3 regions of the Desulfoconvexum algidum genome follow, and region 1 is predicted to be linked to each of the others. Evidence: predicted binding sites of a transcription regulator. Region 1 holds the regulator's gene; each other region holds the start of a gene.

The links. The regulator sigma-54, encoded in region 1, starts transcription at its own class of promoters, with help from an activator protein. The targets are predictions, from matches to a motif close to TNTGGCACANTTTCTGCTNT.
Region 2: a site for sigma-54 is predicted at 2,982-3,001, ahead of ACZ45G_RS15180 (DUF6515 family protein). Genes of this name have one in related genera too.
Region 3: a site for sigma-54 is predicted at 1,692-1,711, ahead of ACZ45G_RS24760 (DVU0772 family protein). Genes of this name have one in related genera too.

The regions. Positions count from the first base shown of each region.
Region 1 is NZ_AP042394.1:3,555,331-3,559,859, reverse strand. It holds gene rapZ (RNase adapter RapZ) at 1-395, opposite strand, end outside; gene ACZ45G_RS16305 (PTS sugar transporter subunit IIA) at 396-854, opposite strand; gene hpf (ribosome hibernation-promoting factor, HPF/YfiA family) at 863-1,408, opposite strand; gene rpoN (RNA polymerase factor sigma-54) at 1,420-2,862, opposite strand; gene lptB (LPS export ABC transporter ATP-binding protein) at 2,864-3,586, opposite strand; gene lptA (lipopolysaccharide transport periplasmic protein LptA) at 3,587-4,264, opposite strand; gene lptC (LPS export ABC transporter periplasmic protein LptC) at 4,242-4,529, opposite strand, start outside.
Region 2 is NZ_AP042394.1:3,301,882-3,306,410, reverse strand. It holds gene ACZ45G_RS15195 (GntR family transcriptional regulator) at 1-88, opposite strand, end outside; gene ACZ45G_RS15190 (indolepyruvate oxidoreductase subunit beta) at 129-698, opposite strand; gene ACZ45G_RS15185 (thiamine pyrophosphate-dependent enzyme) at 720-2,573, opposite strand; gene ACZ45G_RS15180 (DUF6515 family protein) at 3,074-3,682, shown strand; gene ACZ45G_RS15175 (CHASE domain-containing protein) at 4,038-4,529, opposite strand, start outside.
Region 3 is NZ_AP042394.1:5,474,222-5,478,750, forward strand. It holds gene proC (pyrroline-5-carboxylate reductase) at 292-1,155, shown strand; gene ACZ45G_RS24760 (DVU0772 family protein) at 1,265-1,618, opposite strand; gene rbr (rubrerythrin) at 1,855-2,430, opposite strand; gene ACZ45G_RS24770 (ferredoxin) at 2,482-2,673, opposite strand; gene ACZ45G_RS24775 (FAD-dependent oxidoreductase) at 2,711-4,529, opposite strand, start outside.

The sequences.
Region 1 (4,529 bases):
TTGATGGACTGCATACTCTTTTTTTCTGAGCGTATGCTGTCCATCAGGCTTTTTTCATGGCCAACAGGATGGTGTCTTCGGGTTTGACTATATCGTTTTAACAGGGTGTCAACATCGGTATCAAGAAAAATAATCTCAGGAGAGAATCCCAGGTCCTCAATGGCAGAAATTCCGGATCCATAGTTTTGGATAAAGTTTTTTGACCGCATATCCATTACAAAAGCCGTCCCTTTTACCTTGGGTGTTTCCTTAAAGGGAAGCTCAAGGAATTTGGGGATCAATTCCATGGGCATGTTGTCAACGCAGTAAAAGGAGGCATCTTCAAATGCTTGAATCGCCGTACTTTTTCCGGACCCGGAAAGGCCGGTTATGATATAGACGCGTTGGTGTTCCATTTAAAACTCTTCATTTTCCTCCATGATAATGTCATGGATCTCATCCACAGAGGTGGCAGCCTGCAGTCCTTCTTTGAATTGGGTCTTTTTCAGGAGCTTGGATATCTGGGCCAGCACTTTTAAGTGACCGCCGGTGCTGTTTTCCGGTGTGAGCAGCAAAAAAAATATATGGACCAGTCGATTGTCAAGGGCATCGTATTCAACGCCTTGCCGGCTCAGGCCAAACCCGATTGTGACAGATTTTACAGAATTGAGTTTTCCGTGGGGTATGGCAATGCCGCCGCCAATCCCTGTACTGCCAAGCATTTCCCGTTCCATCAACACGGCAGCAATGTCGTCGGGGGAAGCATCGGTGGCCTTTGATACGGACCGGGCCAGTTCTTTGATAACCCCGTTTTTGTTGGTTGATGCAAGATCGGCAATAATGGAATCTTTGTTAAGAATCTCACTGATTTTCATTTAATTATTTATCCCCTGGGTTGAATGAGACCCAGTTTTCCATTTTGATGTTTGTACAGAACATTCAATTGTTCGGTCCTGGCATTATTGAAAACAAAAAAAGATTGGTTTGAGGAATTAAGTTCACTCACGGCATCGTCCACATCCATTGGCTTGTTGTCAATGGGTTCAATGATGATCTCCTCTGTCATTTGATCTGGCTTAATAGGCGTTTGGGTTGCGTTAAATTCAAGGGTATCATTTTTAAGGCTTTGTTTGTTTCCCGACATATGGCGTTTTATTTTTTCTTTGTGCTTTTTAATCTGTCCTCTTACCTTGTCCATGAGGGTGTCAATCGTTGAATACATGTTTTCGGATTCTTCTGTGGCATGGATATTGATTCGATCACAGGTGAGGGTCAGTTCTGCAATATGTCTGATTTTTTGGACGGATAATACCAAATGAACTTCACCTGGGTTGTCCAGCATTCTATCAAATTTATCTAGTTTTTTCTGGGCATAGGCTTTCAGGGAATCAGAGGAGTCCATTTTTTTAAACGTCACGCTTGTTTGCATAAAAAATCTCCTTAAAGTTGTTTTCGTTTATTGGATGGCAGAATATTAAGCACCTTCCTGTATTTTGCAACGGTTCTTCTGGCAATTTCAATGTCTGAGCGTTGAAGAATGGCGGCAATCCTGTCATCACTGAGGGGTGCATTGGGATCTTCATTTTCAATGAGCAGTCGGATTTTATCTTTAACGCTGGCAGAGGCCATGGACAGCCCGCCTGTCCTTCCAATTGAGCTGTTAAAGAAATATTTTAACTCAAAGAGTCCCTGGGGGGTATAGGCATACTTGTTGGTGGTTACCCGGCTTATGGTGGATTCATGCATTTCAATATCTTCTGCAATATCTTTTAAAATAAGGGGTCGCAGGTAGGCAATCCCTTTTTCAAAAAACTCGCGCTGAAATTTAATGATGCTTTCCATGACAAGGTAGATGGTTTTCTGGCGCTGGTGTATGCTTTTGATCAGCCAGGAGGCCGATTGCATTTTTTCGTTCAGATAGGTCTTGGTTTCCTTGGAAATTTTCCTGCCGTCTGCAATGGCGCTTCGATAGAACCGACTAATCCTCAGTTTGGGCAGCCCGTCGTCATTCATCACTATTTTAAACCCATCCTCCTCTTTGTAGACATAGATATCGGGTATGATATAGGTGGGTTCATCCGTGGTGAATTCTCGTCCGGGTTTGGGCTCCAGGTATTGGATGATTTTGACGGCGGCACGAACATCATCAACGGAAATCCGAAGGGCCTTTGCTATTTTTTTAGAGTTTCGGTTTTCAAGATTTTTCAGGTGATGGGTGATGATTTCGGTAATGATATGATTTTCAATCCCAAGCATTTTAACCTGGATCAACAGGGTCTCACATAGATTCCTTGCACATATTCCCGGGGGATCAAAGGATTGGAGTACCCCTAGAACCTTTTCAACGGTTTCTATTTCAACTTGCGAACCGATTGCTATTTCTTCGACGCTGGAGCAAAGATACCCGTCCCTGTTCAGGTTTCCAATGATAACATGGCCCAGACGTTCTTCAGCATCATCAAGTTCTGAGAGCATCAACTGCCATTTGAGATGATCCTCAAGGGTTTTTCTGTCCGGGGTAAAGGCTTCAAAATTAGGGGCTTCGGTATTTTCAGATTCTGTGTATACTCGACCAGTGGAATTATACTCATCAATGTAATTATCCCAGTCCATATCAGACGGGACCTTTTCTTCTATGGTAACTTCCTTGACAGGAGATTCTTTTTCCGGCGCAATTGTTTCACTTTCCTGGGCAGTGATATCTTTGTCGGATCTGTCTTCATTAAGTTCTTCTTCAAGGGCCGGGTTCTGTTCCATTTCCTGGGCAATGGTATCCGCCAGTTCCAGCCTTGACAATTGAAGTAGTTTTATGGCCTGCTGGAGCTGGGGGGTCATCACCAGCTGCTGGGTCAACGAGAGGTTTTGTTGTAGTCCAAGTTCCATATTAAAGTTTAAAATTATCTCCCAGATAGATTTTTTTGGCTATTTCACTTGAAATGATTCGTTCAGGCGGTCCTGATTCAATCACTTTCCCCTGACTCATAATATATGCATGGTCACAGACGCCCAGGGTTTCCCTGACATTGTGATCGGAAATTAAAACACCAATTCCCTTGTGGGTCAACTGGGAAATGATTTGTTGAATATCAATCACAGCCAAAGGGTCGATTCCGGCAAAGGGTTCATCCAGAAGAATGAACTTGGGATCTGTGGCCAGAACCCTGGCGATTTCTAAGCGCCGCCTTTCTCCCCCGGACAAAGAGGCTGCTTTTTGATGGGCGAGCCCGTCAATCCCCAATTCCGCCATGAGGCCGGCGGCTTTTCCTCGAATATCGATCCCATTTTTGGGCAACACCTCGAGTATGGCAGTTATATTTTCTGTCACTGTTAATTTCTTGAAAATAGACGCTTCCTGGGGCAGGTATCCAATTCCTTTTCTGGCCCGAATATACATGGGATGTGCCGTGATATCCTCCTGGTCCAGATAGACGATGCCCTTGTTCGGGCGTATCATTCCCACGGCCATGTAAAACGTAGTGGTTTTTCCGGCACCATTGGGACCCAGTAGCCCTGTAACCGTTCCCTGGCTCACGGTGAGGTTGATTTTATTCACCACGGTTTTGCCGTTGTAGATTTTTACTAAATTTTCAAGTACCAGTTCTGCCATTTATTGCGGTGTGCCCTTTTTCTGGCCTGTTGGTTTCTGGCCTGTTGGTTTCTGGTCTTCTGGATTAAAAACAGCCTGGACCCGGGTTTTCCCGTCACTTTCGACAATGGCCCTGTCTTCGTTTCTAAAGAGGGTAATTTTTTTTCCGGTAACATGGCTCGTCCCGGTAATCAACCGGGCAGTTTTTCCGGTCAAAATAAGGATTTCGTCCTGGGTGGTATATACTGCTTTATCTGCAAAAGCCTTTCTTTCCCCTGCGGTATATTCCACATTTCCCGTGGCAATGATTTGTTTTAAATCCGTCTGCCCTTCTTTTTTTGTCTCAGCGGTATGAATAAATATTTTTATGGAATCGGCAAAAATAACGGCGTCGTCCCGGGTGGCCTTGACATTGCCAATAAATTCCACCATGGAGGTATCCTTGTGGGCAATCATTTTATCCGAGGTTACATGGAGCGGTTTGTCCGCCGCTATCTTATCTTTGTTTACTTTTTTGTCAGGTGTTGTTTTTTTATCTGGTGCTATTTTCTTATCGGCTGTTATTTTCTTTTTAATGGAGGGGCTAGCGGTCTTGGTGTTCGTCTGGGCAAAACCGATTGGCGCACTGGAAAAAAACAGAGCACAAACCAGCAGGACAAAAAAGGCAAGAGCAGGGTTAGGGGATGTTAAACTTTTCACTGAATTTTCCTTTGACATGTCCTTTTAAAATGGTTTTGTTTTGATTCAATTGGGTCACCATGGAATCCGCCTCAATTATCGATTCCCTGTCCTCAAGGGTGACGTGCACATCGGAACGTATTATATGTGGTTTCTTATCATAATGCAACTGATCAGTTCTGAGGGTATAAGTTTCATGGCGGACAATAACATTTTTCAAAAAACTCATATCATGGGTTTGGGTATTGAGGATACCCTCGTCTGATGTCAGGTATATTTTTGTATT
Region 2 (4,529 bases), 250 kb from region 1:
TGGTCTGGTCGATGATGGCGTTTTTTAAATATTCAAATACATCCTGGCCCAGGGAATTTCTTTCCTTAAAATTAGTATCTAATTTCATGTGAATCCTCGGTTGAAAAGTTTTCTTTCAATTTCCTAACCTAACTGTCCAACATGGCCCTGCCGGTTTCATAACAGGTATCAAAGATTTTAAGGTTCAAGGCCTGGAAGGACCCGGGGCTGATGGCCGAAACCGTTGTCCTCAGCTCATCTGCATTCAAAGGTCCCACCCCGAAACTAGAATAAAAGGCAATCATGGCAAGATTGGTCGATCTGGGAGCTCCCATATCCATTGCTGTCTTGCCTGCCTCCATGGCCCTGGGGACAATCTGCATTTTGGAAAGATAGGGGGCCACCCGCTCATCCGGGAAGGCATGGGTCCCGGCATTGGCAAAGAGCATCCCCCCTTTTTTCAGGTAGGGCAGGTGCCGATAGGCTTCCGATTCATCCATGGACAATAAAAAATCAGCCCCGCCAGCCCGGATCAGGCTGGACTTTGCTGTCCCTATTTTTAGGTGGGATACCACGGACCCGCCCCGCTGGGCCATGCCGTGGGTTTCTGCTCCCAATATATCAAACCCCTTGTTCAAAGCGGTCATGGCCAGCACACGGGTCATAAATAATATCCCCTGGCCCCCTAGCCCGCTCAATACAAAATTAGTCGTTTTCATTTATATTTTCTCCTCGGTTGTTCATACTCTTTCGATGGCACCCTGGGGACAGATGGTCAGACAAACCCCGCACTGGACGCAGAGAAGCGGATCAATCATGGTCTTTTTTCTGTCCGCGTCCCGGATCAGGGCAGGGCATTCAAATCGTTGGTGGCAAAATCCGCAGTCATTACATGCATCAGTGACCCTTACCTCAATTTTTTCGGGAATGGCATCCTTGAACCCGATTACACAGGGGTGTCGGGAAATGATCACCGCAATACCGCCTTCAGGGTCGCTGGCATGGGCATGGGCATCCTTTACCGTCTGGATCATGCTCTCTGTGTCATAGGGGTCCACCACCTTTAAATAGTTGACCCCGCATCCTCGCACAATATTTTCAAGGGCGATGGGATTTCCCTGCCTTCCGTCCACCAGATTTGCCTGGGTAATGGAGGGCTGCATCCCGGTCATGGCCGTGATGTGGTTGTCCAGGATGACCAGAACAAACCTTGCATCATTGTAAACCGCATTGATCAAGGCTGTGGTACCGGAATGGAAAAAGGTGGAATCCCCAATGGTGGCCACAATGGGTTTTCTGACCCCATCCTGGATATAGGCATTCCAGAACCCTGACGCCATGGTAATCCCGGCCCCCATGTCCAGGACCGTGTCCACCACTCCCAGGTTGCTGCCCAGGGTGTAGCACCCGATATCCGAGGGGAAAATAGCCTTGGGCACGGCCTTTCGAATGGCATAAAAAGAGGCCCTGTGGGGGCATCCCGGACAAAGGGTGGGTTTTCGAATGGGCAGTCCCAAATCCGCCACCAGATCAAAGGCTTCTTTCCCGCAGTCCCCATGGGACAAAGGGGCCTGGCCGCAGTCAATCAAGGCCTTGTTCAGCAAAGTCTCAATTTTTTCCGGTACCAACTCCCCTTCCATGGGCACATGGCCGGACAATCGTCCCAGGGTTTTGCGTTTGTCCCGGAGCATATACTCAATAACCGTGTCGGTCTCTTCAATGACCAGCACCTTGTCACAGGCATCCATGAATTCATCGGCCAACCGTTCCGGAAAGGGGTAGGGGGCTCCCAGCTTCAACACCGGAATATCCTCTCTGCCCGCTTCTTCAAACAGGTCTCTCACCACAAAGGCTGGAATCCCGCCGGCCACAACCCCGAAGGGATAGTTTCCTTGCTTTAGATTGTGTTGATTAAAGGGGGTCAGGGTATTAAATTTCTCTGCAATTTGCAGATGTTTTTCATTCAACGCTTTGTGCAGGATAAACCGAAATTTCGGAGTAGAAGCCCAGCGGGCTGGGTCCCGCTTGAAATCGGCAGGGGTCAGATTGTTTTCAAGGGCACCATATTTTATATTTTGCCGGGCATGGCAGATCCGGATAGCAGGCCGAACTAGCACCGGCACCTGGAATTCTTCGGACAGATCAAAGGCAAAGCGGATCATCTCCCGAGCTTCTTCAGGACTGGACGGGTCCAGCACCGGCACCTTGCCAAGGCGTGCCATTAATCTGGAGTCCTGTTCCGTCTGGGAGGAATGGGGTCCGGGGTCATCGCAGCTGATAATAACAAGGCCGCCGATGTTCCCGATATAGGCAGCGGACATGAACGAGTCTGCCGCCACATTCAGGCCCACCATCTTCATGCAGCAGGCCGACCGCTTGCCGGAAATGGCAGCAGCAAAGGCATTGTCAAAGGCCACCTTCTCATTTATGGACCATTCAATGGCCGTATTTAAATGGGCAGCCTTTGAAAACCGCACCACCTCGGGTAAAATTTCCGAGCTGGGGGTACCCGGGTATGAGGTCATGACCTGGCATCCGGCCTCGAGCAGCCCCAGAGCAATGGCACCGTTTCCTAGTAAAAATTCTTCTTTCATTCCAAGATCCTCAACAAAAGTAAATTAATGTCACACAGCAGTTCAATCGGGCCTGTTGCAAAAAAAAACGTGTGTACGGTATACGGTATACAATTGTTTTTTACAATCATTATTTTGCCATAAAAAAATTACCATGGCCACGGCCACTGAAAAACTAAATGCCTTGGGTAGTGAGTCTTTTTTATACACAAAAGAGAATCCGGGTGAGTAAAAACTATCCAATCCAGTAATACTCTCCCTCAAAACATGGGCTGGGCAAGGTTTGGGAAAAGATAGACCTCACACGATCTATGTTCCTCCCCTCCGGATTGGGTATTTTATATACACTTTTATCTTTGATCCAGGGTGGAAACGATACAAAAAATATGTTTCCTCGTATTATTAAAGGCCAGATAGGGCTTTGCCGTTTGTGGCATGGCTTTTGCTATATTAATTTGGTATTGTTAATCTGGTATTGTTAACTTGGCAAAAAAGTAACCCCTTTATTAAAGGAAACAGGCATGAAATCAAACAATATGTTTAATAAAATCATCGTCATCACAGTATCTCTGGTGTTTTTAACCCTGTCTGTCACCCCGGTCAATGCCCTGGCAGGTCCCCATAAATCTTCCAGGGACTTTTATAAACAGGCTCCCAGGGGAAGTAAGCGGGTAAGTCATGGCAATAAGCATTATGTGGTTCACCAAGGCCGGTTTTATAAACCCGGCAGGGGCGGTTACGTCCACACCCGTCCGCCAAGAGGTTTTGTGTTGGGGGGCCTGCCTTTGGCAGCAACACTCATTGTGATGGCGGGTATTACCTATTATGTGTTTGACGATATTTATTATCGTAAAATACCCGCAGGCTATCAGGTTGTGGAAACTCCCCAGCCGGTAGTGGTTGTGAATTCAATTCATCCCGGTACCCAGGCCATGGTGGTGGCTAAAGCCCTGAATGTCCGGTCCGGACCGGGTTTCGGTCATCCTGTACAAAACCTGGTCCATTCTGGTGATCTGCTGATAGTCCAGTCAAGTTCTGCGGACTGGCTTTATGTGCAGTTACCCGACAGGAGCTATGGATGGGTCAAAAGCTCTTATGTTTCAATAATGGATACCGGCGCGAAAGGATAAGAAAAGAAATGATTGCAGCCGGACAAAAACAATTCTAAATAAAGGGCTTTGCGGCTGTCCCCCGGTTTGTCCATGATGACCAATGAAAAAATTGTAATAGGTCAGCTTGTTTATCTTGAAATGCAGAAACATAGGGGAGCAGGCAGATGACCGGCAGGCACGTTTTTTATATTATAAAAATTATAGTGAAAGATTGGCTTGTGACAGAGGTTGAGGGTTATATAATTGAATTGCAAATTCAAAACTGAAAAAGTATCATATACCACATATTGGGGTTCCCAAATTTTGCCCGGACTGAGTCTTTAAAATTATGGATAGAAAAGCAATTGAAGCTAAATAATATTAATTCTGCAGATTAATGTTTTTCAAGTTCTTTTTTGACTGTTATAGCTATCTTTTCAACAGAATATGGCTTTCTAATATATTGTCCGGCCCCTAACCTTTGGGCTTCTTTTACCCTCTCGTTCTCTGAAAAGCCACTTGCAATGACCACTTTTTGATCAGGTTTTAAATTTTTAATCTTTTGATAAGTTTCAAGCCCGTCAATACCTGGATCCATTATCATATCCAATAATATAATATCACAAGAGTCATTTTTTAAATATTCAACAGCCTTTTCCCCGCTTGAAACAGATACGACATTGTAGTTCAAACGTTTTAAGATAGTTTTGGCAATCTGTCTTTGTTCCTCTATATCGTCTACAATCAAAATGATTTCTTTATTTCCCAGGTATTCTTCAACAAGGTGTGGTTCTTGTTTCATTTCAATTTGCTGTCTTACAATCGGAAAATACAAATAAAATTTTGTACCTTTGTTTTCGATGCTTTCAACATTAATATAACCGTA
Region 3 (4,529 bases), 1.9 Mb from region 1:
CCCAACCCCAACTGTTCCCAGAAAAAAAGAAATTGTTTCCGAAACAAGGAATAATTGGACTTTAAAAATCGGACCGGAGTTTGTCCAGAGGTCGGAGGGGATTGCGGACGTATCATTGATTGCAATTGCGTACAGGTTCTTAATGCAGTCGAGGTAGGATGTCACCGGTACGGCTTACCGAAAATTGTGAGGGAGATTAATTTCTCTTGACATGATTTTATCCAAAGCCGTAATATTAGGGTTTAATATAAAGGCTTAATTTTAATATATCTTTTGAGGAGTTCATAAAGAATGCTACAGGACAAAAAAATAGGATTCATCGGATGCGGAAATATGGGGGAAGCATTGGTTAGCGGCTTGGTTCTTTCCAAAGCAACAAAATCTGAAAACATTATCTGCTCTGATGTCTCAACCGATCTGCTGGAAGAGGTCCGGCAAAAATACAAAATATTGACCACCACCGACAACATGGAAGTGGTTAAACGCTCAGACATTATCATCTATGCCACCAAACCCCAGATCATCGGATCTGTTCTCAAACAAACAGCCCCTGGCCTGGACAAATCCAAATTGATCATTTCCATTGCAGCAGGCGTCCCCCTGGCGGCTATTGCCGCAGGCCTCGGCAAGGAACTTCGCCTGATCCGAACCATGCCCAATATCTGCGCCTTTGTCAAAGAAAGTGCCACCGCCATTGCTGCGGGAGAATTTGTCCACAAAGGAGACGTGGAACTGGCCCGGGCTATCTTTGATTCGGTCGGGGAGACGGTTTTTATCCAGGAAAATGTGCTCATGGATGCCTTCACAGGATTGAGCGGCAGTGGGCCAGCCTATATTTTCATCATTGTGGATGCCCTGGCAGATGCCGGGGTAAAAATGGGACTTTCCAGAAAAGATTCCCTGTTTTTATCCACCCAGACCGTTCTGGGATCGGCCAAGCTGCTTCTGGAGTCAAAGGAACACCCGGGACAACTTAAAGACCGGGTGGCCTCCCCCGGCGGAACCGCCATCGCCGGCATTCACACCTTGGAACAAGGAGGGTTGAGAACCACCCTGATGAATGCCGTGGAATCTGCTGCCAAACGGTCAAAGGAACTGGGTGACCTGATGGTCAAGGATTTTATCGAGAACAATAAAAACAACGGCCAGGACTAAAATTTTTTAATCAAAACAGCACCGGGGTCAAAATTCTGGTTACGAATTCTGACCCCGGTGCCTGGCAAGAAATTAAAAATAGGCTGTTATATTTACGATCTTTTCGAACTTAAACTTCAAGTTCCTTTTTAAGCCAATCTCGAACATTTCCTTCTACGGCATAGACGCCTTTGTATTTACCGATTCCCTGGAGAAATTCTACTTCAAGGTTTTTGGGAAGTTTGAAATTGCCCAACTCCTCGGAGTCAAACCCGCGTCTCCGGACCAGGGTAAGAATAGGGGGCCGTTTCCAGGTATTGATCACAAAATAGACCGTCTCATTGTCATTGTCCCGGGAATTATAATACTTCTGGGATCTAAGGGGGCCCCATTCCAGGTGAAGTGCAATGGCTTCCTCCGGTGTCATATCCCAGTCAACGGAATATAAAAGATTCCAATCTTTTTTTATTTCATGAAGATTCATACTTCCTCCATTTTTTTGGTTTTGTTGAACAATTAACGCCTTCATCTAATAATAGGCATAGTGTACATATTATACAGCAATTTTTGTGCCGAAACCAAATAATTAAATTTTATGTTTTAATATCAAGATCTTAAGCTTAGATATTCTAACAGGACAAAGGAGGAAGTTAAGCAGATGAGACAGGATTGATACACCCCCAAAGAAACACTTGTGTCTCGATGGGGGTGTCTATTCGATTAATAATTTTCACACAATAACTCAAAATAACCCGTGGGCTTCACACAGGCCGGACATTTATCCGGCGCATCCTTTCCCGTGTGAATATATCCGCAACTCAGACAACGCCAGGTTGTTTCCTCTTCCCGGCAAAAACATCTGTCCGATGCAATATTCTCCGCCAGATGCAAATATAATTTTTCATGGTGCTGTTCAGATACAATAATGGCATGAAAGGTATCCACTGCCCGTTGATATCCTTCATCCTGGGCTGTTTTTGCAAACTTGGTATACATGTCAAAACTGACATAGTGCTCAAGTGCTGCTGCCGACAACAGATTAGCATGGGTGTCTTCTATGACCCCCGTGGGAAAAGACCAGTTAATGGGCAGTTCTCCCCCGTTAAAAAACTTAAAAAACCGCAGGGCATGTTCAAATTCCTGGTCCGCGGTTTCATTAAATATTTTTGCAATCTGGATAAACCCTTCTTCCCTGGCCTTGTTGGCAAAAAAATCATACCGTGTTCTGGCCTGGGCCTCTGCTGCAAATGAGGTATGAAGGTTTATGGCTGTCTGACTATCTCTGAATTTACCCATGGGTGACCTCTTTTATGCTTCTTATTTACTCGTTTTATTTATTCTAAAAATCTACTCTTCGATGGTAATGGCATCTGCGCCGCATTCAGCAGCTGCCTGACGGACAAGCGCCTTCAGGTGTTCTGGAATGGGATCAATCTGAATGGTGGAAACAAGCTTATCTTCGTCATATTTGAACACTTCGGGACAAAGATCGTTACAATTTCTATCACCCATGCACTGTTTGCTAATGGTTACTTTCATCTGAATTTTTCTCCTTTACGTGATTAATAAAAACTTTTTAGTTGCGCATCCAAAGGTGGAATTTTTCCGCCCATGCCAACACTCGTTTCGGGGCATGTTGCTTTTTCCACAGCCCTGCTGCATATTTGTTTGCCTCTGCCATGGTGGGATAGATATGAATCGTTCCCAATATCTTATTTAGCCCAATACCATGTTTCATTGCAAGCACAAACTCAGCAATAATTTCTGCGCCATGGTGCCCCACAATGGTCACCCCGAGAATTTTATCCTTACCCGGGACGGTCAGTACTTTTACAAACCCATGGGATTGAGACTCTGCCATTGCACGGTCAAGGTCCTCTATCCCATAGTTCACCATTTCATAATCGATCCCCGCAGCCGTTGCCTCCTGCTCGTTGATCCCCACCCGGGCAACTTCAGGATCGGTATAGGTGGCCCAGGGGATCACTGAATAATCTACTTTAAATTTTTTAACACTTCCAAACAGGGCATTTACGGCGGCATACCAGGATTCATGGGCAGCCGTGTGGGTAAACTGGTATCGGCCATGGACATCCCCGCAGCAAAAAATATTGGGGTAATTGGTTTGTAAAAAACCATTTGTTTCAATGTTCCTCCCTGGGCCCAGGGTCACGCCAAGGGCCTCCAGACCAAACCCGCTCACATTGGGCGTCCGCCCCAGGGCCACCAGGATCTGGTCAAAGGGGATTAACACCTCCCTGTTTTGCTCTTGATTCTTATCTTGGTTCCCCGGTTCCCTGTTTGGGATATCGCAAACAAGGTATTTTTCCTCTCCATTGACCCGTATCTCCCTGGCCCCGTGCTCAAGACGCAGATCCATCCCCTCGGCACGAAATCTTTCCATAACAACCTTGGCCGCATCCGGATCTTCTTTTTTCATAATCCGTTCGCCCCGGTGAACCAGGGTCACCTTAGATCCCAACCGTACAAAGGCCTGGGCCAATTCACACCCGATGGGACCTCCGCCCAAAACCACCAGGCGTTTTGGAAGGGTACGGATATCCCAGATGGTGTCCGAGGTCAGGTAGGAAACCGTTTCAATCCCTTTCAATTGAGGAATCATGGGGCGGGCTCCCGTGGCCACAATAATATTTTTAGTGGTGAGCACCTGATCCCCATCCACACCCGTAACCTGGACCTCATAGGGAGATAAAATTGTCGCCCTGCCCTTGATACAGGCGACACCAAGACGGGTATACCTTTCCACAGAGTCATGGGGCGCCACCTTTTTCACAATGGAGTGGACCCGATCCATCACCCTTGCAAAATCAAATGAAATCTTGGCATTATCTAGTCCAAAGTCCCTGGCCCGGGCCGCCTGGGACAAAATCTTGCTGCTGGCAATCAGGGCCTTACTGGGGACACAGCCTGTGTTCAGACAATCGCCCCCCATCTTATGTTCTTCGATCAGCGCAACCTTGGCCTTCACCGCAGATGCGATATAAGAGGAGACAAGGCCTGCGGCACCTGCCCCGATCACCACCAGATTGTAATCAAAGCGTTGGGGTTTTGAAAACCCTGCATAGATTTTTTTTGTTTTTACCCAGCCCATTATTTTTTTGACAATAAGGGGAAAAAGACCCAGCAAGACAAAGGCAAATAAAACATTGGGAGATAAAATCCCCCCCAAAGTGTCAATCTTTGCCAACTGGGTACCGGCATTAATATAGACAACAGTGCCCGGCAACATACCCATCTGGGAAACCAGGTAAAACCGGACCGTGGAAATAGGGGTCAGCCCCATGACCAGATTAATGATAAAAAAAGGAAAAACCGGCACAAGCCTCAGGGTAAACAGGTAGCTCCCCCCTTCTCGCTTGATTCCCTCATTAACG